One region of the Cetobacterium sp. ZWU0022 genome, then DNA from elsewhere that is predicted to be linked to it. Evidence: riboswitches for the same ligand, from Rfam matches in the RefSeq annotation. Region 1 holds a riboswitch; each other region holds the start of a gene.
What was found. Region 1 has a riboswitch for cobalamin ahead of L988_RS06505 (sirohydrochlorin cobaltochelatase). Riboswitches for the same ligand answer to the same signal wherever they lie in the genome.
Positions count from the first base shown of each region.

Region 2: it holds a riboswitch for cobalamin, as region 1 does, so the genes downstream of both, L988_RS09570 (cobyric acid synthase) here and L988_RS06505 (sirohydrochlorin cobaltochelatase) in region 1, are expected to answer to the same signal.
Region 3: it holds a riboswitch for cobalamin, as region 1 does, so the genes downstream of both, L988_RS02360 (TonB-dependent receptor) here and L988_RS06505 (sirohydrochlorin cobaltochelatase) in region 1, are expected to answer to the same signal.
Region 4: it holds a riboswitch for cobalamin, as region 1 does, so the genes downstream of both, L988_RS06755 (sirohydrochlorin cobaltochelatase) here and L988_RS06505 (sirohydrochlorin cobaltochelatase) in region 1, are expected to answer to the same signal.

Region 1 is NZ_JRJZ01000082.1:18,124-23,490, reverse strand. Features, by position in the region: gene L988_RS06515 (ABC transporter permease) at 1-985, shown strand, start outside; partial or broken gene msrA (peptide-methionine (S)-S-oxide reductase MsrA) at 1,049-1,552, opposite strand; gene L988_RS06505 (sirohydrochlorin cobaltochelatase) at 1,629-2,546, opposite strand; cobalamin riboswitch at 2,604-2,786, opposite strand; gene L988_RS06500 (ATP synthase subunit I) at 2,870-3,127, opposite strand; cyclic di-GMP riboswitch class I at 3,287-3,362, shown strand; gene L988_RS06495 (DUF4402 domain-containing protein) at 3,405-3,890, shown strand; gene L988_RS06490 (hypothetical protein) at 3,965-4,429, opposite strand; gene L988_RS06485 (DUF11 domain-containing protein) at 4,499-5,367, opposite strand, start outside.
Region 2 is NZ_JRJZ01000117.1:103,417-108,783, reverse strand. Features, by position in the region: gene L988_RS09585 (MATE family efflux transporter) at 1-953, opposite strand, end outside; gene L988_RS09580 (flavin reductase family protein) at 1,026-1,703, opposite strand; gene L988_RS13695 (hypothetical protein) at 1,858-2,016, shown strand; gene L988_RS09575 (YMGG-like glycine zipper-containing protein) at 2,042-2,380, shown strand; cobalamin riboswitch at 2,536-2,713, shown strand; gene L988_RS09570 (cobyric acid synthase) at 2,841-4,328, shown strand; gene cbiB (adenosylcobinamide-phosphate synthase CbiB) at 4,325-5,272, shown strand; gene cobD (threonine-phosphate decarboxylase CobD) at 5,290-5,367, shown strand, end outside.
Region 3 is NZ_JRJZ01000032.1:44,427-49,793, forward strand. Features, by position in the region: gene L988_RS02345 (rhodanese-like domain-containing protein) at 1-111, shown strand, start outside; gene putP (sodium/proline symporter PutP) at 430-1,863, shown strand; gene L988_RS02355 (methylated-DNA--[protein]-cysteine S-methyltransferase) at 1,880-2,359, opposite strand; cobalamin riboswitch at 2,476-2,644, shown strand; gene L988_RS02360 (TonB-dependent receptor) at 2,672-4,567, shown strand; gene L988_RS02365 (ABC transporter substrate-binding protein) at 4,631-5,367, shown strand, end outside.
Region 4 is NZ_JRJZ01000083.1:21,617-26,983, forward strand. Features, by position in the region: gene L988_RS06740 (ABC transporter ATP-binding protein) at 1-268, opposite strand, end outside; gene L988_RS06745 (iron ABC transporter permease) at 273-1,268, opposite strand; gene L988_RS06750 (ABC transporter substrate-binding protein) at 1,301-2,158, opposite strand; gene L988_RS06755 (sirohydrochlorin cobaltochelatase) at 2,207-3,049, opposite strand; cobalamin riboswitch at 3,170-3,346, opposite strand; gene L988_RS06760 (ABC transporter ATP-binding protein) at 3,501-5,210, shown strand; gene L988_RS06765 (cation:dicarboxylate symporter family transporter) at 5,241-5,367, opposite strand, start outside.

The DNA of each region.
Region 1 (5,367 bases):
AGAGATAATAGAAAGTTTAAAATCAACTAATCTTTTTAAAAATGTAAGTGCAAATATAAGTACTAGAGTTTTTATTGAAGTGGGGCGTAGACGTGAGATGATACAGCTCACTGCAACTACTCCAGACTATGAGAAAATTGACAAAGCTGAATATCTTTACGGTAGAGCTTTTCTTCCATTTGAATATGAAAAAGGTGAGAAAATCTTAGTGATAGATAATCTTACCGCTAAAAGTCTTTTTGGTAGTTCAGAAAATGCTGTTGGAAATGAGATGTCTTTTGCTATTGGAAGAAAAAATAGCCCTATCACTTATAAAATTGTTGGAGTTTTTAAAAATCCATTAGAAGAACTTGTGAAAGTTATGGGTGGACAAAGAATCCCTAGATTTATGAGAACCCCACTTAACACATATGATAAAGTTTATAATCTATCTACAGGAGGATACAACTCTATAATTGTAGAATCTAAAAACCCTGAAGAGTTAGCTACTGATATGAGTGCTGCTAATAAAGTTTTAGAGGATATTAGCGGAGTTAAAGGACTATATCAAGTTGAAACTATGAGTAATGCTGCTGCTTCATTTGATAAAATTCTAAGTACTTTAAATCTATTTATAACTTTTGTTGCTGGTATCTCACTTTTTGTTGGTGGAATCGGAGTTATGAATATAATGTTAGTTAGTGTTATTGAAAGAACAAAGGAGATCGGAATAAGAAAAGCAATTGGTGCTACAAACAAAGATATACTAATTCAATTTTTAATGGAGTCTGTTATTTTAACAGGAATCGGTGGAGTTGTAGGTGTAGTTATTGGAGTTTCGTTAGCTCTTATAATTGGATACTTTGTAAATATCCCTCCAGTATTTTCGATATTTTCAATATCATTAGCACTCGGAGTTTCAACATTCATCGGAGTTATCTTCGGAGTCACACCAGCTAAAAAGGCTTCGCAACTTAATCCTATAGATGCTTTAAGAGCTGAATAACTTAAAAAAATAAACCCCGTATAGTTAAAAACTAAAACGGGGTTTTATCTTTTTATTTTTTTATTTTTTATCAACTAAAATAGATTCAAAATTTTCTAAATCAATATGACAATAACCATTTGGATTTTTCTTTAAATAATTTTGATGATATTCTTCTGCCAAATAAAAATTTTCCAAAACTTTTATCTCAATTTGAATTTTTTCAGAATAACTTTGCTGTAGAATTAATATCTCCTTATCAATTATTGATTTATCATTTAAATCAGTATAATAAATCCCTGTTCGATACTGTGTTCCTCTATCATTACCCTGTTTGTTTAAACTAGTTGGATCAATAATTCTAAAATAATATTTCAAAAGTAGAGGTAAATCTATAATATTTCTATCATAAATCACTTTTACTGTTTCGGCATGACCTGTATGTCTGTATATAACATCTTCATAGCTTGGATTTTCTGTAGAACCATTAGCATAACCTGAAACAACATCTATCACTCCAGATATTTTTTTCATATAAGCCTCTACTCCCCAAAAACATCCTCCGGCTAAATAAATCTCATGAATATTTAAGTTTGAATCGATATTTTTAATTTTCATAAAATCACCTCATCTACATTATATACAAAATTTGTTAATTTTAATACTAAATATCTTTACTTTTTGCATATCCAGCTTTTTTTTCTATAATATCAATACTTCTATGCTTTTCTAAAAATTTTGCATTCCCTACAAACATATCTTGAATTTCAGGAATCTCTCCTAAAGGAGTTAATTTTACTTTTACTTTGAATCCCTCTTTCTCTAAGTTTTCTTTCCAATCTCCAGCTATATCATTTTTTGCATGATCTCCAGCTACAAACATCATAGGCATTAAGACAACTTCTTTCTTTCCAGCTTTTTTCAATTGTCTCACAACAGTTTCAAAAGTTGGATATCCTTCAACTGTTCCCACATAAATTGGTTCATTCATATCTTTTGCCATATAGTCAAACATTGCATAAGCTGAAGTAGCAGAATTATATGTTCCATGTCCTACTAAAACTACTCCTTCTCTTTTCCCTAGAGGTGCTGCTATTTTCATTATCGCCTTTATTGCGTCTTCATAATGATGTGGATCTGTTAGAAGTGCATCCCCTATTCTCAAATTATTAAAATCTTTTGAATGAAGTAAAACCTCTCTTTTTATTGACTCCATTTCCACACCATCTATTATATTTGTTGGTTGTATAATAACATTTTTATACCCTTGTTTTTTTAATGAAGTCAAAACTTCACTCGGATTATACTTCTTTATTCCCTCGTTAGCCTCTACTCTTTTAGCAACAATTCTCGAAGTATAAGCCTCAAAAACATCAGCTTTTCCTTCAAAAGCCTTAATTGCTTTTTGATTGATTCTATCGATTGTTTTAGCTCTCGTGTCTTTATGTGTAGTTCCAAAATGTGTCATAATTATAGCACTTTTTCCCCCTGTATAAAAATTTGAGTCCTCAAAAGCTTCTTCACCATGAGCTAGAATTAATGCTGATGACAAACAAAATAGTGATAATAATAATTTTTTCATAAAAATAACCTCCCAAATATAATTTTAAATTTGAGAGAAGAGCTTAAACTCTTCTCCGTCCTCGCAGATTATAATGGCAGGTCTCCTGACTCAGATTCACTTTACTCATATTCCTTCCCAAATTTTAAAATAAAAATTCAGTGGATTAACCTATTTTCATCCTCTTTACAGTGGCGGGACCGTTTAAGCTTTTCACTCAATTCCCTTTTAATCTTTCGAACCATTACAGAGGTATATTATCATTACATTGTATTTTTTTCAATCATTCTATAAAAAAAGAATACTCCGTGAGCTATATATATATTATGTTGATATTTAAATATCTATTTTCTTTTATTCTTATAAAAATATACAATATATATTCTAGACACTAAAGCTCCGATTAATGCTGCAAAAAAGTTATAACCATTATTTTGTGCCAAGAAATAAAAACCCCCTAAAAGAATAATAATTCTCACTAGAGATGTGATAAATATAAATAATGACGGATTTTTAAATCTTTTACTTTCATTTACTCCAAAATCTAGACTATAAAAAAATAAAAACCCTAAAACAATCCCACCTACAAATGCAATAACCATCCTACTCATCTCCTTATATTTAAAGAATTTACACCATTAATTCCATATTTTTATTTACTGTAAAATAAACAACTTTCCTTGCAATTAATCTACATTTTAAAATATACAATAAAAGTATTTGACTTTTTTTATTTTTTGTTATATTATTTTAATACAGTCTTTATATTTTGGCAAAATAAGGGAAACCTTATGACGCAAAGCTACAGGGTCTTTTAAATGACAACCAGCTACACTTTATAGTGTAGCTGGTTTTTTTGTTTTTATTAGGAGGGAATTAATGAGAAAAATTTTAATGTTAAGCACTTTATTTGGGGTGGTGTCTCTAAATCTTTTATCAAATGAAGGACAGTCTAATCAAGCAATAATGCAGATTAATGCTAAGGTTTTAAAACCGCTAACAGTAAAAGCTGATAAAGATCTAGAGTTCGGCGATATTTTACCTGGAACTTTCAATCAAGCTTTTTCTAGTTTCTCGCTTCAAGGAGAATCTAATTCGAAAGTTAGAATAACTTTTGAAGGTGTAAAATCTGAAGGAGATAGTTTTAGAGTTCCTTTAAAAAATGGGAATAATAGTTTCACAATTTTATTTAATTGTACTCAAATAAATAAACCTGGTGAATGGATTACTCCTGGAAATGATGTTATTGAATTATCTGATTCAGGAAAACAGATTCTGAATATTGCTGCTTCGACTGATGTAAGTCGTGACCAAGCTCCGGGAATATATTCAGGGAATTTCACTTTAAAAGCTCGTTATAATTAATTGTCATAATCAAATTCACAATAAAAGACATCCTTCATAACAGTATAATTACTATTACAAAGGATGTCTTATTTTTATCTTTCAGCTCTTATTTCGCTTACAACTTCTAATAAAAACTTCTTACATTGATCATTTTTTATTGTATAATAAACCTCGTGTAACTCGTGTGATGGAAACTCTGCTAATAAAATATTCATAGCCATTCTATCTCTATAAATATCACTTCTATTTAAGCTTCTCTCTATTCTTCTTAGACTCTCTTCATCTTCTTCTAAAAGATTATCTACAATTGTATTTGCATTTTTTATCATAATATCTAGATTTGTTAATCTATCTCTACGATTTCTGACTTTGTTCTTCTCATAAAACTTCTTTCCTTTGTTTAACTCTTCTAAAAGACCAAAAAGATTTAATTCAGGATTTTTCTCTAATATATTTAATATCTTTCCGTATATTATATTACTCTCTTTATCCTCAGGACTTTGTTTTTCTAAAGCCATCATATATTTTTTTGAAATTTTTACTAATATCTCATTCATTGGAAATTCCTCCATAACATTTTCTCAGATTAATAGTATATCACATTTTCATAAAATAAATAACCTTTATTATTTTTCTTTAGGTAAATTATACACATCTACTATCTCTACTTTCTCTGGAGGTTCTTTCTTTCCATTTTCTTTAAATCTATCAAACATATCTCCTATATTCATTCTAAATCTTAGAAACAATCCTTGAGCTAATTCTCCATTTGGATCAAAATCTTTATCCCTAAAACCAACAAAATTATATCCTAAAGATAACCATAAATTACTTTTAAATATATAACCTAGTTCGAATCCTAAACCATAATCTATATTTTTTTCACTATCAAATAAAGTTGCCAAATTAATTCCAGCTGTCCAGTTGTCAAAAAGATCATAACTTATTCCTCCTGCAAGTAAATAGCTTCTATAACTACTTTCTGTTCCATCATATTTTATATTACTGCTTTTCGCAGCTAGCGTTATATTTTTTTCACTGTTTATTTTACTTTGAAAGTTATGAGCACTTCTTATTATATGTGTATATTTTTTATAATTTTCATCTACAATATTTTTCGAATAGTTAAACTCATACTTATTAAGAGAATGGTATGAATTATCTTTTGCATCTCTATAAGCTAATCCAATTAAAAATCTATTCTCTTCTTCATCTCCTTCAATATAATATCTATTTTTAGCTATAAAATATGTACTTTTACTGAATTGTTTTCCATAACTAAGCTTATTCAAAAATGAAGATTTATCTTCTATTTCAAATTCAAACTCTCCTCTCATTCTTCCGAAATTTATATCCTCATAATCATAACCAACAGTTAGATTTGTTTCACTATTTTCCTCACTACTTAGAGCACTAACTCTTTCAAAAGTTCCAAATATCTCTAAATTTTCCATCAGATTAAATTTTCTCTTAAGTCCGTATGCAAACTCAGGAA
Region 2 (5,367 bases), on a different contig from region 1:
GAAAGATTATACGCTTCCTGTTTTTCACCGGCTCCAATTTTATTTCCAATGATAATTGCTGATGCAGCTCCAATACCTATTCCAAATATGTTGAACATATTATTTATTGTAATTGCTATTTGCATAGTAGCGGTTGCATTTACTCCAAGTTGAGCATATGCAATAGAGAATGTAGAGATTCCTAGAATCCACATGATATCGTTGAAGATAACAGGAGATGCTATCTTGAAAAATTCTTTAAATTTTTGTATTGAAAGATTTTTGTAACTGTTGAATTTTGTAGCGATTACATTATCAAATTTATATATTGCAAATAGAATAAATGCTAGCTCCATAGTTCTAGATATTGTAGTTCCAAGAGCAGCTCCTGTAACACCGAGTCTAGGCGCACCGAATTTTCCAAATATAAATAGATAGTTTAAAATTCCATTGAATATAATTCCAACAATACTTCCATACATAGGTAGTTTTGTTTGTGCAGTACTTCTAAGAGCCATTGAAAATGCTAATGTTATCGATGATAAAATATAACTTACTGCAACGGTTCTAAGATAACTGACACCAAGTTGTGTAACTACTGGATCCTTTAAGAAAATATGTATTATGTTTTCTGGAAATAGTATGGCGATACTTGCAAAAAATATAGATACAACAACGGAAATAAGAAGAGATAAATCTAAAAATTCATGAATTTTTTTAATATCCTTTTTTCCCCAAAGTTGTGACATAAAGATAGAGGCACCCATACCAACTCCAGCAACTGAGTAGAAGAAAATCATATAAAATTGATTGGATAATCCAACAGCAGCAATTTCGCTTTCTCCGAGTTTTCCAACCATGATGTTGTCTAATAAGTTTAATGATGCCGTAATCAAACTTTGTAAAATGATTGGAATGGCTAGAGCCATTAACATTTTGATAAAGCTTTTTTCAAATTTAAATTTTTGAATCATATAACACTCCTTTTGTAAATTAAAGAGCAGATGGGTTATAAGCTGCCCATCTGCTCTTTTTATTTGTAATTATTATTTTTTCTTTTTTGCTTTGGTTTTAATTTTTTTCTTTGGTTTTCTAACGCTTCTTTCATCTTTATATTCAACATAAGATTTGATATGTTTATATTTCTCTATTAAAAGAGGGTTTTTAGCTACTGAGAATCCAAATTGTCCAATAGGTTTTTTAGACATTGGGAAATACTCTCCGTGGCAATAGTTTATTAAGTTAGCCCATTCGAAGTGAATCTTTCCCTTTTCATCGATTATATTTTTATTTATATGAGATCCAACAACCTCAGCTAAAAATAAATCATGAGTTCCTAGAGGTATGATTTGTTTAACTTTACATTCAATGTTTATAGGAAAATCCTCGATATAGGGTGAATTTACATGATGTCCTGGCTTTGAAGTTAAACCAAGATGTTTTATTTTATCGACATCTCTACCAGATATAACTCCACAATAGTCGGTTTCTCTAACTTGGAAAGTATTTGGAAGATTAACGGTAAACTCCATAGTTTCTTTTATATATTCATATGATAATCTTTCAGGTCTAATTGAAATTGAAAGCATAGGTGGGTTTGTACAGATAGTACCAGTCCATGCAACGGTAAAAGCATTTTCTTTACCATCTTTATTTTTAGATGTAATAACTACAGCTGGAACAGGATTTAAAACTACACTTCCTTTAAATAGTTCTTTAGTCATTTTGATTCCTCTTTCTTTAAATGTTTTATCTTATCTTTTTATTATACATCAATAATTATTCGATGTCTAGTTTCTGAAAGTAAAAAAAAGCTTGTAAAATTAAAAGAAACATTATATTAATATAGAATACTAAAAATAAAAAAGAGGTGAAAAAATGAAAAGATTAAGATGTGATGTTGGATTTGCGGATAGTTTATTGTTTTTATTAGGGTGGACACTATTAGTTGTAATAACTTTTGGATTGGCTTCACCATTCTTTTTATTCTCACTAATAAAGTTTATGATTAATAAAACTGTAATAGTGGAAGAGTAATAGATAGTTAAAAGGAGTGAATGAAATGAAAAAGATATTAATTGTATCAATATTTTCAGTTTTAATTTTATCAGGTTGCTCTAATGTAGGTTCTAATACAATAGGCTCAACAACAGTTGGTGCAGGAGCGGGAGCATTGCTAGGGCAAGCTATCGGTGGAGATAGTAAGGCTACACTTTTAGGAGCCGGAATAGGTGCAGCGGCAGGAGCATTAGTTGGATCAGTTCAGGATCAAACTCAAACGATAAAAGATGTGAATCAGCAACCGTATTACCAGCAACAACCACAATATACTCAGCCACAATATAATAACCAATATAATAATCAGCAAAATACAAAACCGTATTATAGTCAACCGTATTAAAAGATTAAAGAGCCTTCAATTGAAGGCTCTTTTTGTTATAATCTCTAACACAAATGACTAAAGATAGGTTTAAATGCATTATTTTAGTTTTGTTTATAAACGATAAATTTTAAAAATGATTGACTTGTACATTATCATTATGTATAATTATGATAAATATGTATAGTATTAATGGTTCAAGAAGTTGATTAAAAGGAAAGATGAGTGAAAATCTCACACGGTCCCGCCACTGTAAGGAGGACGAAATTAGACTAAGCCACTGTAATTTTATGGGAAGGCCTAAGAGTAGGATGAATCTGAGTCAGGATATCTGCCATCAATATTTTAAGAAAATATAAAATCTGCGGTGAACAGATTTATATTTAGATTTGTTTACATTCAATTCTAATTATAAAAATTTTATTCACTTTCGCACTTTTATATTTCCGCTAAACTTCAATTAAAGTTAGGAGAAAGATATATGAAACATAAGAATATAATGGTTGTTGGGACATCTTCAGGAGCAGGGAAGAGCATAACAGTAACGGGCTTATGTAGAGCATTTTTTAAAGACGGACACGCGGTATTACCTTTTAAATCTCAAAACATGGCACTGAACTCTTATATAACAAAATCTGGGCATGAAATGGGAAGAGCTCAAGCTGTACAAGCTGTAGCTTGTGAAGTGGATGCTCACTATACTATGAATCCTATTTTACTAAAACCAACTGGCGATAGAAGAATTCAGGTTATTGTAAATGGAAAATCTATCGGAAACATGGGTGGATTAGAGTATGGAAGTTATAAAACAGAGTTAAAAAAAGATATAATGCTTGCATATGATTATATAAAAAATAACAGTGAAATATGTGTTGTTGAGGGAGCTGGTAGTCCTGTTGAATTAAATATAAAGCAAGATGATATAGTTAATATGGGGTTAGCTGAGATGATAGATGCGCCTGTTATTTTAGTTGCAGACATTGATAGAGGTGGAGTCTTTGCTTCAATTTATGGGACAATTTGCTTGATGGAACCAGATGAAAGAGCTAGAGTAAAAGGTGTGATTATAAATAAGTTTAGAGGAAATGTTGATATATTAAAACCAGGGTTAAGTAAAATCGAGGAGCTAACAGGAGTTCCAATCTTAGGAGTTATGCCATACTTTGAACTAGACATAGAGGATGAGGATGGTGTTACAGAGAAGTTTAATAAAATAAAAAATAAAAAAGGTGAGATAAATATTTCGGTTATAAAATTGAAACATATATCAAACTTTACAGATATAGATGCTCTTTCAATAAATGAGGATGTAAATATAAAATATATTACATCAGCTCATGAATTAGGAGATGAAGATTTAATAATAATTCCAGGGTCTAAAAATACCATAGATGATTTGAAAGATATAAAAGAGAAAGGGATCGCTCAAGAGATTATAAAGCTTTCTAGAAGAGGCATTCCTATTGTGGGGATATGCGGAGGGTTTCAAATTTTAGGAGAGAGAGTTTTAGATCCGTATGGTATTGAAGGAGATATAAAGGAGCTACCTGGGTTAGGTCTTTTAGATATAGAAACTGTCATGGAAAAGGAAAAAGTTACAACTCAATACTCCGGAGTATTAAATGGTAACAGTGGTTTATTAGAAGGTATGGGAAGTATTTTTGTAAAGGGATATGAGATTCATCAAGGAGTTACATCTGGAAAAGAGATTTCGTGTACAGAGGATAATAGATTGATTGCAACAGTAAATGAAAATATATTTGGAACTTATCTACATGGAATTTTTGATAATACTGAGTTTTCTGATTTTATTTTAAATAAAATTAGAGAGAAGAAAGGTCTTGAAAAAAAAGAGTCTGAGATGGATTTTGATGAATATAGACTTCGTGAACTAGATAAATTAGAAGAAATATTTAGAGAGAATATAGACATGAAAGCTATTTATAAGATTTTGGAGGGCGAGGTATGAGCTTCACATTAAAATTTTTAATAGCGTATGTTTTAGATTTGATGTTTGGAGATCCGTATTGGTTTCCACATCCAGTTAGATTGATAGGTAACTATATAAATATAATAGAAAAAAATATCTATAAATTTAAAAATAAAAAATTTTGGGGAGCTATTATGGCTATAGTTGTTATAATTACAACGGCAATAGCTTCTTATTATATAGCTAAAAGCTCAGAATACTTAGAAATTTTCTTTCTTTATACAACTTTAGCAACAAAAAGTTTAGGAGCTGAAGGTATAAAAGTTTATAAAATTTTAAAAAGTGGCGATTTAGAAAGAGCTCAAAAAGAGCTATCATATCTTGTAAGTAGAGATACAGGCGAAATGGATGAGGTTCAAGTTGTGAGAAGTACAATGGAAACTATAGCTGAGAACTCTGTGGATGGGATAATAGCACCGATGTTTTATGCTTTTTTGGGAAGTTTAGTAATGATTGATGGAGTCTCTTTAGCATTACCTTTAGCTATGGGATATAAAGCTATAAATACTTTAGATTCTATGGTTGGATATAAAAATGAAAAGTATATTGATTTTGGAATGGCATCTGCAAAAATAGATGATCTCTTTAATCTTATACCAGCTAGATTATCAGGAGCTTTAATTATTCCAATAGCAACTTTTCTTTTGGGAATGGGAATGAAAAAACCTTTAAAGATATTTTTTAGAGATAGAAAAAATCATTCGAGTCCAAATTCTGGCCATCCAGAAGCAAGCTTTGCAGGAGCTATTGGGGTTCAGTTTGGAGGAAAGACTAGATATTTTGGAAAGCTTTATGAGAAGCCAACAATAGGAGATAAAATAAAAGAGTTTGAAAAAGAGGATATAAAAAAATGTTATAAAATTATGTTTATGACATCTTTGGTGGGAGTTGTTTTATTTAGTAGTTTAATACAATTAGTATAAAGATGGGATGTGAGAACATGGATTTACATGGTGGGAATATTTATAGATTGAAAAGAGAGGATGGAGTAGAGGTATTAGATTATAGTTCTAATATA
Region 3 (5,367 bases), on a different contig from region 1:
TATATAACTTTTTGTAGAAGTGGAGTTCGTTCAAAGTCTGCAGCTCTGATTTTATTAGAAGAGGGATTTGAAAATGTGTATAATTCTGAAGAGGGAATTTTAACTTGGTAACAAAAATTTGACAAAATTATTTTCATATGGTAATATAAATAAAATAAAAATTCAAGGAGAGTTCTAATGAAAAAAAATCAAGTTATTTCTAACAATGTAAATAGACAACCCATCCCCCCTAGATAGGGATTTGTGTTTTAAGCATTAGTTTATGTTTAGATACAGATCCATTTTGTGTTACAAATTTGGATCTGTATCTAAGGGGAAATAACTTTAAAAAAAGATTATTTTTATAGGATTCTTTTAATGAGGGTCACTTAGGTACAGTTGTACTTAGGTGACCCTCTTTTTATTTAAAAAAAATTTCGGAGGAGAAAAATGATAGGAGTAGAAACATTTATAACATTTGGAGCGTATTTAATATTTTTAATAGGAGTGGGAGTTTACTTTTATGGTAAAACCTCCAGTTCAGAGGATTACTTAATCGGTGGAAGAGGAGTAGGAAGTTGGGTAACTGCATTATCGGCACAAGCTAGTGATATGAGTGGTTGGTTGCTTATGGGTTTACCTGGAGCTGTTTATCTTTCAGGATTTGGGGAGATTTGGGTTGTAATAGGTCTTGCAATAGGGACTTATTTAAACTGGAAGTTTATAGCACCAAAATTAAGAGTAGAAACAGAGATTGAAGATACATTGACTTTACCAACATTTTTAGAAAGAAAATTAAAAGATGATAAGGGAACTATTAGAAAAATTTTGGCTGTAGGAACACTATTTTTCTTTACAATATACTCTTCATCTGGATTAGTAGCTGCTGGAAAATTATTTGAGTCGATACTTGGAATAGATTATAAGGTGGCAGTTGTAGTCGGAGCAGTAACAATCGTTGTGTATACATTTATGGGTGGATATTTGGCATCGTGTTGGACAGATTTCTTCCAAGGAGCTCTTATGTTTATGGCAATAATAGCTGTTCCAGTAATGGCTTATTATAAAATAGGAGATTTAGAAACTGTGAAGCAAGGAATAGAGTTAAAGGGAATAACTTTTGATATATTTAAACAAGGTGGAAAGAATATTGGAGTTATGGGTATCTTATCATCTTTAGCTTGGGGATTGGGTTATTTTGGACAACCACATATTTTAGTTAGATTTATGAGTATAAGTGATGTAAAAGAGTTAAAGAAATCTAGAAGAATAGCTATGATTTGGGTATTAATATCACTAATTGGAGCTATAGCAATTGGATTATTAGGAATTCCTTTATTTAAAGAGGTAAGTCAACTTGGTGGAGATGCAGAGAAGATATTTATTTATATGATAAAAGAGTTATTTAACCCTTGGGTGGCTGGAATTTTATTAGCAGCAATACTATCTGCAATAATGTCTACAATAGATTCTCAACTATTAGTATCATCAACAACATTAACTGAAGATTTTTATAAATATATAAAAAGAGATGCTACAGATAAAGAGATTATGTTTGTAGGTAGAGTTTGTGTAGTAGTGATTGCATTACTAGCTTTATTATTTGCTCTTAATCAAAATGCTAAAGTTTTATCGCTAGTTGCATATGCTTGGGGAGGATTTGGGACAATATTTGGACCAGCAATAATAGCTGTTTTATATTTAAAAGATGTAAGTGCAAAAAGTGTTTTATCAGGAATTTTAGTGGGGACATTTGTGTTTTTAATCTGGAAAGTTATTGGATTAGATGCTTATATGTATGAGCTATTACCAGGATTTATGACAAATTTAATAACAGTTTATATAGCTGAGAAAGTATTCTGTAAAAGGGTAGTTGAAGCATAATGAAAAAGGTACAAAATTATTTTGTACCTTTTTTTTCTAAATGTAATAATTCATCCTTTAAAGTTAATCCATACGCGTAACCTGTTAATTTTCCATTACTACCAATAACTCTATGACAGGGAATAACTATGGGAATTGGATTTTTATTATTTGCCATTCCGACAGCTCTACAAGCCTTTGGATTTCCAATAGCGATGGCAATATCTTTATATGATTTTACTTCACCATAAGGTATTTTTAAAAGAGCATTCCAAACAGATTTTTGAAATTCTGTTCCTGATGGATTTATTTTAAAAGTGAAGTATTTTCTTTTTCCGTTTAAAAACTCTTCAATCTCTTTAAAAGCTTTTTCTAAAAGTTTTGTAAGTTTAAAGGTTCTATTTGAAGAGGGATTGTTGAGTTCTATTTTTGTGACTTCTTCTTCATTTGCTTCTATTTTAAGTAATCCGAGTGGAGTATCAAAAATATAAAAATAACCTGGAACTATATTTTTCATAAGACCTCCTATTAAAACATAATTTTAGATTATACTGAAATAATAGAAAAAAATCAAGATTATTTAAAAAAACATGTTCGTTAAAAGGTTAAAACTTTTAAAAACAAAATAATTGTAGTATAATAAATTAGTATGGTTTTGAAATTAAAAGGGAATTAAGTGAGAATCTTAAACGGTCACGCCACTGTGAAATGGACGAAGATAGTAAAACCACTGGGAAACTGGGAAGGGCTATTGTTAGGATGAAGTTGAGTCAGGATACCTGCCATAAAATTTAAATCTGCGAGTGACAGAATGGGAGGATTAAAAAAAGTGAATAAAAAATTTTTATTAGGAGCATTAGTTGTTGTAGCTAATCTAGCTGTGGCAGAACAAAAAGTTGTAAAGCTAGAAGAAAGTGTTATAACGAGTGAAAATACTTTTGCAACAGTAGCAGATATTCCAAAAAATATAACTGTTTTAACGGCCGAAGAGATAGAGCAAAGAGGAGCGAAGACAGTAGCGGAAGCTTTAAAATTAGTATCGAGTGTAACTGTTAAAGAGATGGGTGGAGCAGATGCGGCTTTTGATATGAGAGGGCAAGGAGCAACAGCAAAATCAAATGTAATAGTTCTTGTAGATGGGGCACCGATAAACTCAATAGATTTATCAGGATATAAAACAAGTTCAATCCCTGTAGATAATATAGAAAGAATAGAGGTTATTCCTTCGGGAGGTTCTGTTTTATATGGAGATGGAGCGATTGGTGGAACAATAAATATTGTAACTAAAATGCCAAAGGATAAAAAGAACTATGGTAGCTTAAATAGTGAAATAGGATCATATGGTTTAAAGAAACAGCAGGCTATATATGGAACTAAGATTAACGACAAATTATCATTAGAATTAGATTATTTAAAAAAAGAGAAAGATGGATATAGAGATTATGCTAAGGATGATTTAGAAAGTTTTGGACTTAGAACAAGATATAAGTTAGCAGATGGAGAGTTTGGATTTAAATATAATTATTCGAATAATGAGTTTAGAGCTCCTGGAAGTTTAACAAGAGAAGAGGTTGACGGAGATAGAACTCAAGTTTCTAATGATCCAAATACATGGAAAGTTGATGGGAAAACAGAGAAAAATGATTTTGTAGGAGATTATGTATATAATATTGATTCTAATTTAGAATTTAAATTATTAGGAACATTTACTCATGAAAGATACTCTTCAAATGGAAGTAACTATAAAACCGAGATAAAATACTTAAAACCACAATTGAAATACTCTTACTTAGATGATAGTTATGTTGTTATAGGGGGAGAAGTTTTTGAAGGAGAAACAAGAAATTTTTCAAATTATGGAGACAGTAAAGTTGAAAAAGAATCAATAGCAGGATTCTTAATAAATAGTTATACAGTTGATAAATTTAGATTTACTCAAGGATATAGAAGACAAAACATAGAGTATACAGGAAAAAATAAAAAATTCTCAGAAAAGAAATTTAAAGAAGATTCAGTTGAGCTGACAGGAAGTTATCTTTACTCAGATTCAGGATCGACTTATGTAAGTTATACAACAGGATTTAGAGCTCCAAATACGGATGAGTTAAATTCTTGGGATGGAGAATATAAACCTCAAAGAACAGAAACTTATGAAGTTGGAATAAAGGATTACATAGGAAATACTTATGTTTCAACATCTGTATTCTATATTGAAACTGAGAATGAAATATATTTAGATCCAACAGCGATAAAACCTGAAAATCCATGGGGAAGTAATAAAAATTTAGATGGAACAAGTAAAAGAAAAGGAATCGAGTTTTCATTAGAGCACTACTTTGATAAGTTAACAATTTCAGAATCATTGACATATATGGAAACAGAGTTTAAAGATGGAAAGGATATTCCAGGGGTTCCAAATGTAAAGGGAGTATTGAACTTTAATTATAGATTTAATGATAAGTTAACTTTAAATAACTCTTGGGAATACTATGGAAAAATGTATGCGAATGGAGATGAAGAAAATTTAGGCTCTAAAGTAGATAACTATATTTTATCAGGAGTTTCATTTTCATATGATTTCAAAGATGGTTTAATTGTAAGTGCGGGAATAAATAATTTATTCAATGAAAAATACTATGATTATGTAGGTTATAACAATGGGACACTAAGTTATTATCCAGCAGCAGAAAGAAATTATTATTTAGGAGTTAAGTACAGCTTCTAAGAAAGAGATGCTCTTTTCAAAGTTTGAAAGGGGCATTTTTCATATTATTTGAAGGAGAGGGTAATGTTAAAAAAAATAATGATATTAAACACTTTCATTTTCACAATTTGTTTTTCAAGAGTATTAGTAGATAGTACAGGAAGAGTAATTGAAATACCAGAAAATATTGAAAGAGTAATATCGACTGTACCATCTAATACAGAGATTATTGTAGACATGGGTTTAGTAGATTTGCTAATAGGGGTAGATAGTTATTCAGAAAAAGTAGATGAAAGATTAAAGGGAAAAGGTTTTTTAAGAAGTGATGATTTGAATGAGGAAAAGATAGTAGAATTAATGCCAGACTTAGTAATTTCATCTCATCATAATTTGAAAAAAGGAAAAGAAAGTTTAAAATTTTTTGATGAAGTTGGAATTCCAGTGTATGTTATTAAAAGTCCAAAATCACTTTCTGAAGTAGCGGATTCTGTAACAGAGATAGGTGAAGTTTTAAATAGAAAAGATGAGGCCCAAAAATTGAAGGATAGATTTCTTGAAGAGTTGAAGATGATAGTTTCAAATAGAAATTTAGAAAATAAAAGAGTTTATTTTGAAATTTTGGATAGCCCTATATATACAACAGGAGCTGAAACTTTTTTAAACGATGCTTTAGAAAGTATAGGTGGAAGAAATATTTTTAAAAGTGAGAAGGGATGGATTTCACCACCATTAGAATCTATTCTAGAAAAAAATCCAGAAATTATATTAGTAGGCGAAGATAGAAAATATATGATAGAAGAGATATTAAAAAGAGTTGAATG
Region 4 (5,367 bases), on a different contig from region 1:
AATCAAAATTTATCTTTTGGTTTTGACTAAGTACTGATAATTTTCTTGATAACTCTTTTACTGAATAATCATTAAGTTCTATATCGTCTAAATATACACTATTTTTTTGTGGGATATAGTTACGGTAAACATTTTTCAATAACGTACTTTTCCCACATCCGTTTTCTCCTATAATTCCTATAAACTCTCTTTTTTTTATTTTTAACCTTATATTTTTCAAAATCTCTTTTTCATCTATTTTAAAGTCTAGGTTTTCTATTTTTATCACAAATCTATCCTCCAAAATTATAACTATTTTTTCTTAACATGCTCATAAAAAATGGTGCACCTAACATTGAAGTAATTACTCCAATAGGAATCTCTTGGGTTTTAAAAACTGCTCTTGTCAATGTATCTGTTCCTAACAAAAATACTGCTCCTAAAAGAATTGCTGACGGTATTAATCTTTTATGATTGCTTCCAACAAAACCTCTACAAATATGAGGTATCACCAATCCAACAAACCCAATTACTCCAGTTGCAGATACTATAAATCCTGTTAAAAAAGTAGACACCATAACTATCAAAAACCTTAATCTTTTTACATCCACACCTAAAGTTTCTGCCAACTCATCTCCAGCTATTAAAATATTTAGTTCTCTATACTTTAGTGAAATAAGTCCTATTGATATTAAAAGAACAATAAAAAGAGTTGTCAAACTATCCCATCTTGCACCAGCTAAGCTTCCCGATATCCAAAACATAGCTCCTCTCAACTGAGCTTCATTTTTAGCTGTTGTAACTAAAAAAGTAGTAACTCCCGAAAAAAGCGAAGACACGGCTACCCCTATTAATACAAGTTTTGTACTAGAGTATCCTCCATTTCCAGCTAAATAAAAAACTAAAAATGCTGTCAGTGTTCCAAATATAAAAGCCCCTATCCCTGGAGAAAATCCTATTCCTAGTAATCCTCCTAAAACAATTGATATCACAGCTCCAGTACTAGCTCCAGAGGAGATTCCCAAAATATATGGACTTGCCAATGAGTTTTTTGTCAATGCTTGCATTAGTATTCCAACTAATGACAATCCGCCACCACTTAAAAGAGATAATATGACTCTTGGAACTCTCAAATTCCACACAATCATCTCTGTCGACTTTTTCCACTCGATAGAAAAAATCTCTCTATTCAAACTTTTGTTTATTATAATCTTCCAAACATGCAATGGTGATAGAGAAACACTTCCTACTGTAACAGCTATAGTTCCTAAAATAAATATTAAAGTCACTGAAATTAATATAAGATTTTTGCTCTGCACTCTCACTTTTGCTCCTCACTCAACCCTTCTGAAATTTTTTCAATTCCTTTACTCACTTTTATTCCCGAAGATAGATAACTTAGAGGTATTCTTATAAATCTATCTTTTTTTACAGCTTCAAGCTCTGATATTGGAGAACGATTTTTTAAGAAATCTATCTTTGACTCATAACTTTTATCTCCATAATCTATAACAATTATTGCTAAGGGATTCTCATCTAATATTTTCTCCCAACTTCCAGTTCCAAAACTAAAGCTACTTTTTCTAAAAATATTTTCAGCTCCAGCTATTTCCATCATTGTATTTCCTATTCCATTTCCTCCAATTACAAATGGTGCTGACTCTTGACTATCATAAGCAAATATTTTAATCTTTTTCTTTCCTAAATTTTTTGATTTCACTTCTTCTATCTCTGACTTCATATTTTTTACAACTTGATTTGCATTTTTTTCAAGATTAAATCTTTTTCCAAAATATAAAATATCCTCATAGATATCATCTATATTTGATGTTTTTTGAGATTTTGTAAAAAAAACTTCTACTCCATTTTCTTTTAATTCTTCAATAGTTCCTAGATTTTTAGGTGTTGCTATTGATTGCCATCCTGTTAAAAAAGTTGGATTCAATGAATAAAATAACTCTTTTGTTGGGGCTCCTGCTGCTAAAACAGGAATTTTATTATATTTCTGTTGGAGCTCTGGAAGAATCTCATCATCTAAAAAAGATGTTCCAATCAAATAATCTTCTGCTCCTATAGCCAACAACATCTCAGTTGTAAATTGTGATGTTGATACAACTCTTATAGAATCACTTGAAAAGGTAAGCGTAGTTAGTAATAAAAATAAAAATAATTTTTTCATATTCTTTCTCCTTTGAATAAAAAACGGAAGAGATTATCTCTTCCAAGTTTAATGGCTTGCTTTTCTCCCTCTTGCATATTCAGCTTTTTTTACAAGAATATCTTCAGGTCTTATATTTTCTAACTCTCTAGCCTTTTCAATAAAAATATTTTGAACTCTTTCTATTTCTCCTAATCCTTTTAAGTTTAAAGATACTTCAAACCCATTCTCTTCTAAAGCCTCTTTCCAGTCTTCAGCTATATCATTTTTTGCATGATCTCCAGCAACAAACATAAGAGGCATAAGTGTAACCTTCTCTTTTCCATCTTTCTTTAGCTCTTTAACAACCTTATCTAACCCTGGATATCCCTCCACAGTTCCTACATAAATAGGTTTTTCTAAATCTCTAGCTATATAATCTAACATAGGATATGTTGAGTGTGCTGGATGTTCCGTTCCATGACCTATCATAACGACAGCTTCACTTTTCGATAAATCTCCTATCTCATCTTCTAAAACTTCTAAAAGATGAAAGTAATCTTCTACTGATGTCAAAAGTGGAGTTCCAACTCTTATATCTTCAAATCTATCTGTAAAACTTTCAACTTCTCTTTTTAATGCTTCCATCTCTGTTCCATTTATTATATATGTTGGCTGAAGGATTACATGCTTATATCCCTCCACCAGTAATTTTTCTAAAATTTGAGTTGTATTTAAATTTTCTATTCCTCTTTTAGCTAAAATTCTATTTATTATTCTTGAAGTAAACACTTGATAAAAATCCAATTTTGGAAACTCAGCCTTTATCTTTTTATTTATAACATCTATTGTTTTCTCTCTAGTATCCTCGTGTGTAGTTCCAAAATGAGCAACTACAACCGCTCCTTTTTCTAAGTCCTTATAAAAATCCATCTTCTCTCCTCATATACATTTTTTATAGTAATACAAATTTTTCACCAATAAAAAAACCTCTCTTTTATCAATGAATTTTAAAGAGAAGTCAAATATATCAATATTATGCTTCTCCGTCCTCGCAGAATCTTTAATAATGGCAGGTCTCCTGACTTAGATTCATCCTACTAACAGCCCTTCCCAAAACTTTTCATTTCAGTGGTATTACTGCTTTTGTCCTCTATACAGTGGCGGGACCGTTTGAGATTTACACTCAATTCCCTTTTAATCTATAGAACCATTACTCTTCTTTATATGTAATATTAACACTTTATCGTACAAATTTCAATCAAATTATCTAAAATTTATAACATTATCATCTATTATTTATATTATTTATATCTTAAAGTATTGACTTTTATATATAAAAAAAGTTACTATTAAATTAATAACACACAAAGGAGATAACTCTATGAAAATAACTTCATCTAAATCTTTGTTATATTATTTAAAAAAAGAAAGAAAATTACTACTCTTTTTTCTTTCGATAAGACTAGCAATGACTGCTATAGATATCTACTCTCCTCTTTTAATAAAAAATTTAATTGATGAGGCCTTACCAACTAAAAATATAAATCTACTGCTAAAGTTTTCAATAATTTTAATAGTTTTATATATACTTCGTCTAGCTTTTGCAGTTCATTCTCAAGCTAATGGAAAACTTATGGGAAGTAAAATAAAACAATCCATGAGAAATGACCTTGTGAAGAAATTATTATCTCAACCTGCTGAATTTTTTAAAAAAAATCAAAGTGGTGATCTAATTTCTAGAGTAATAAGTGATTTAGATAGTGTTTCAACACTTTGTCACAGAGGATTAGAAGACTTTATATTTTCGGTTATTACAATTATTGCATCCATTTTCATTATGATTGATTTTGATTTAAAGTTATCTCTAATAACTTTATTTCCTCTTCCATTGACTCTTTTCTTTGTATATAAAGAAAATAAAAAAATGAAAGCTGGACATAGATTGGTACGAAAAAACTCAGGAATACTATCCTCTAATTTTCATGACACTCTAAGAACCATCTCATTTTTAAAAGATAATCATTTAGAAAAATATGCAGAAAATAAATTTCTAGAAAAAAATCAATCTTTATTGAATAGCGAGAAGGAAAATATGATTCCATCTAGTTTAATTGTTTCTGGAGTTACATTCTATTCTAATATAACCCAACTTATAATTATACTCGCAGGTGGATATCTATATATAAAAGATGGTGTTACTATGGGGATTATACTATCTTTCTTATTGCTTGTTGATCGATTTAGATTACGTATTATGAGAATGGTTGGCTTAGTTGATATTTATCAGAAAGGAATATCTGGAGTTAATCGTTTTAATGAGATTATAAATTTAAAAGATAGACCTGACGGTAATTTTGATTTCAACGAGCAGATTAAATCTATCGAATTTAAAGATATAAGCTTCTCTTTTGAAGAAAACAGTATTTTAAAAAACTTTAATCTAAAAATAAATAAAGGCGAAAAAATCGCTTTAGTCGGTGAAAGTGGAATTGGAAAAAGTACTACTGCTTCTCTTTTAAAAAGATCTCTTATTCCAACTGAAGGTAAAATCTTAATCAATGGAATTCCTTTAAACGAAATAACTTTTAAAAGTTATTTAAGCAAATTGGCCATTGTAGATCAAAGTGATTATATAATCAATGGAAGCATGATTGAAAACATTACTCTTGTTAAAGAAAATTTCTCAGATGAAGAGATAAAATTTGCAATCGATAAATCCTATGTATATGAGATTTTTGATAAGTTTTCTCTTGGAAAAGACACTATAATTGGAGAAGGAGGAGTTCATGCTAGCTCTGGACAAAAACAAAAGATTGCCATGGCTAGATTATTCCTAAAAAATCCAGATTTAATTCTCTTAGATGAAGCTACAAATGCACTAGATATCATAAATGAGAAATCTATTTTAAAAAATATAAAAGAGGAATATAGCGATAGAATTCTTATAGCTATAACTCATAGATTAAGTTTACTAGAGGATTTTGATAAAATTTATGTCCTTGGTGAAAATAATATTGTTGAAGAAGGAAGCTTCTCAGAACTTTTGGCTTCAAAAGGAAAATTTTACAAACTTTACAATGGAATCAGATAAAAAAAAGTCACCCAAAGGTGACTTTTTTAATTATTCATCATCAGAAGAGTTTGCTTCACTTCCTGCTTCCATATCTTGATAAACTTCAGTATTTAGATTTCCTAAACTCTTATCAACCATTAATGCATTTGTAACCGATCCGATTACGTTTAACATT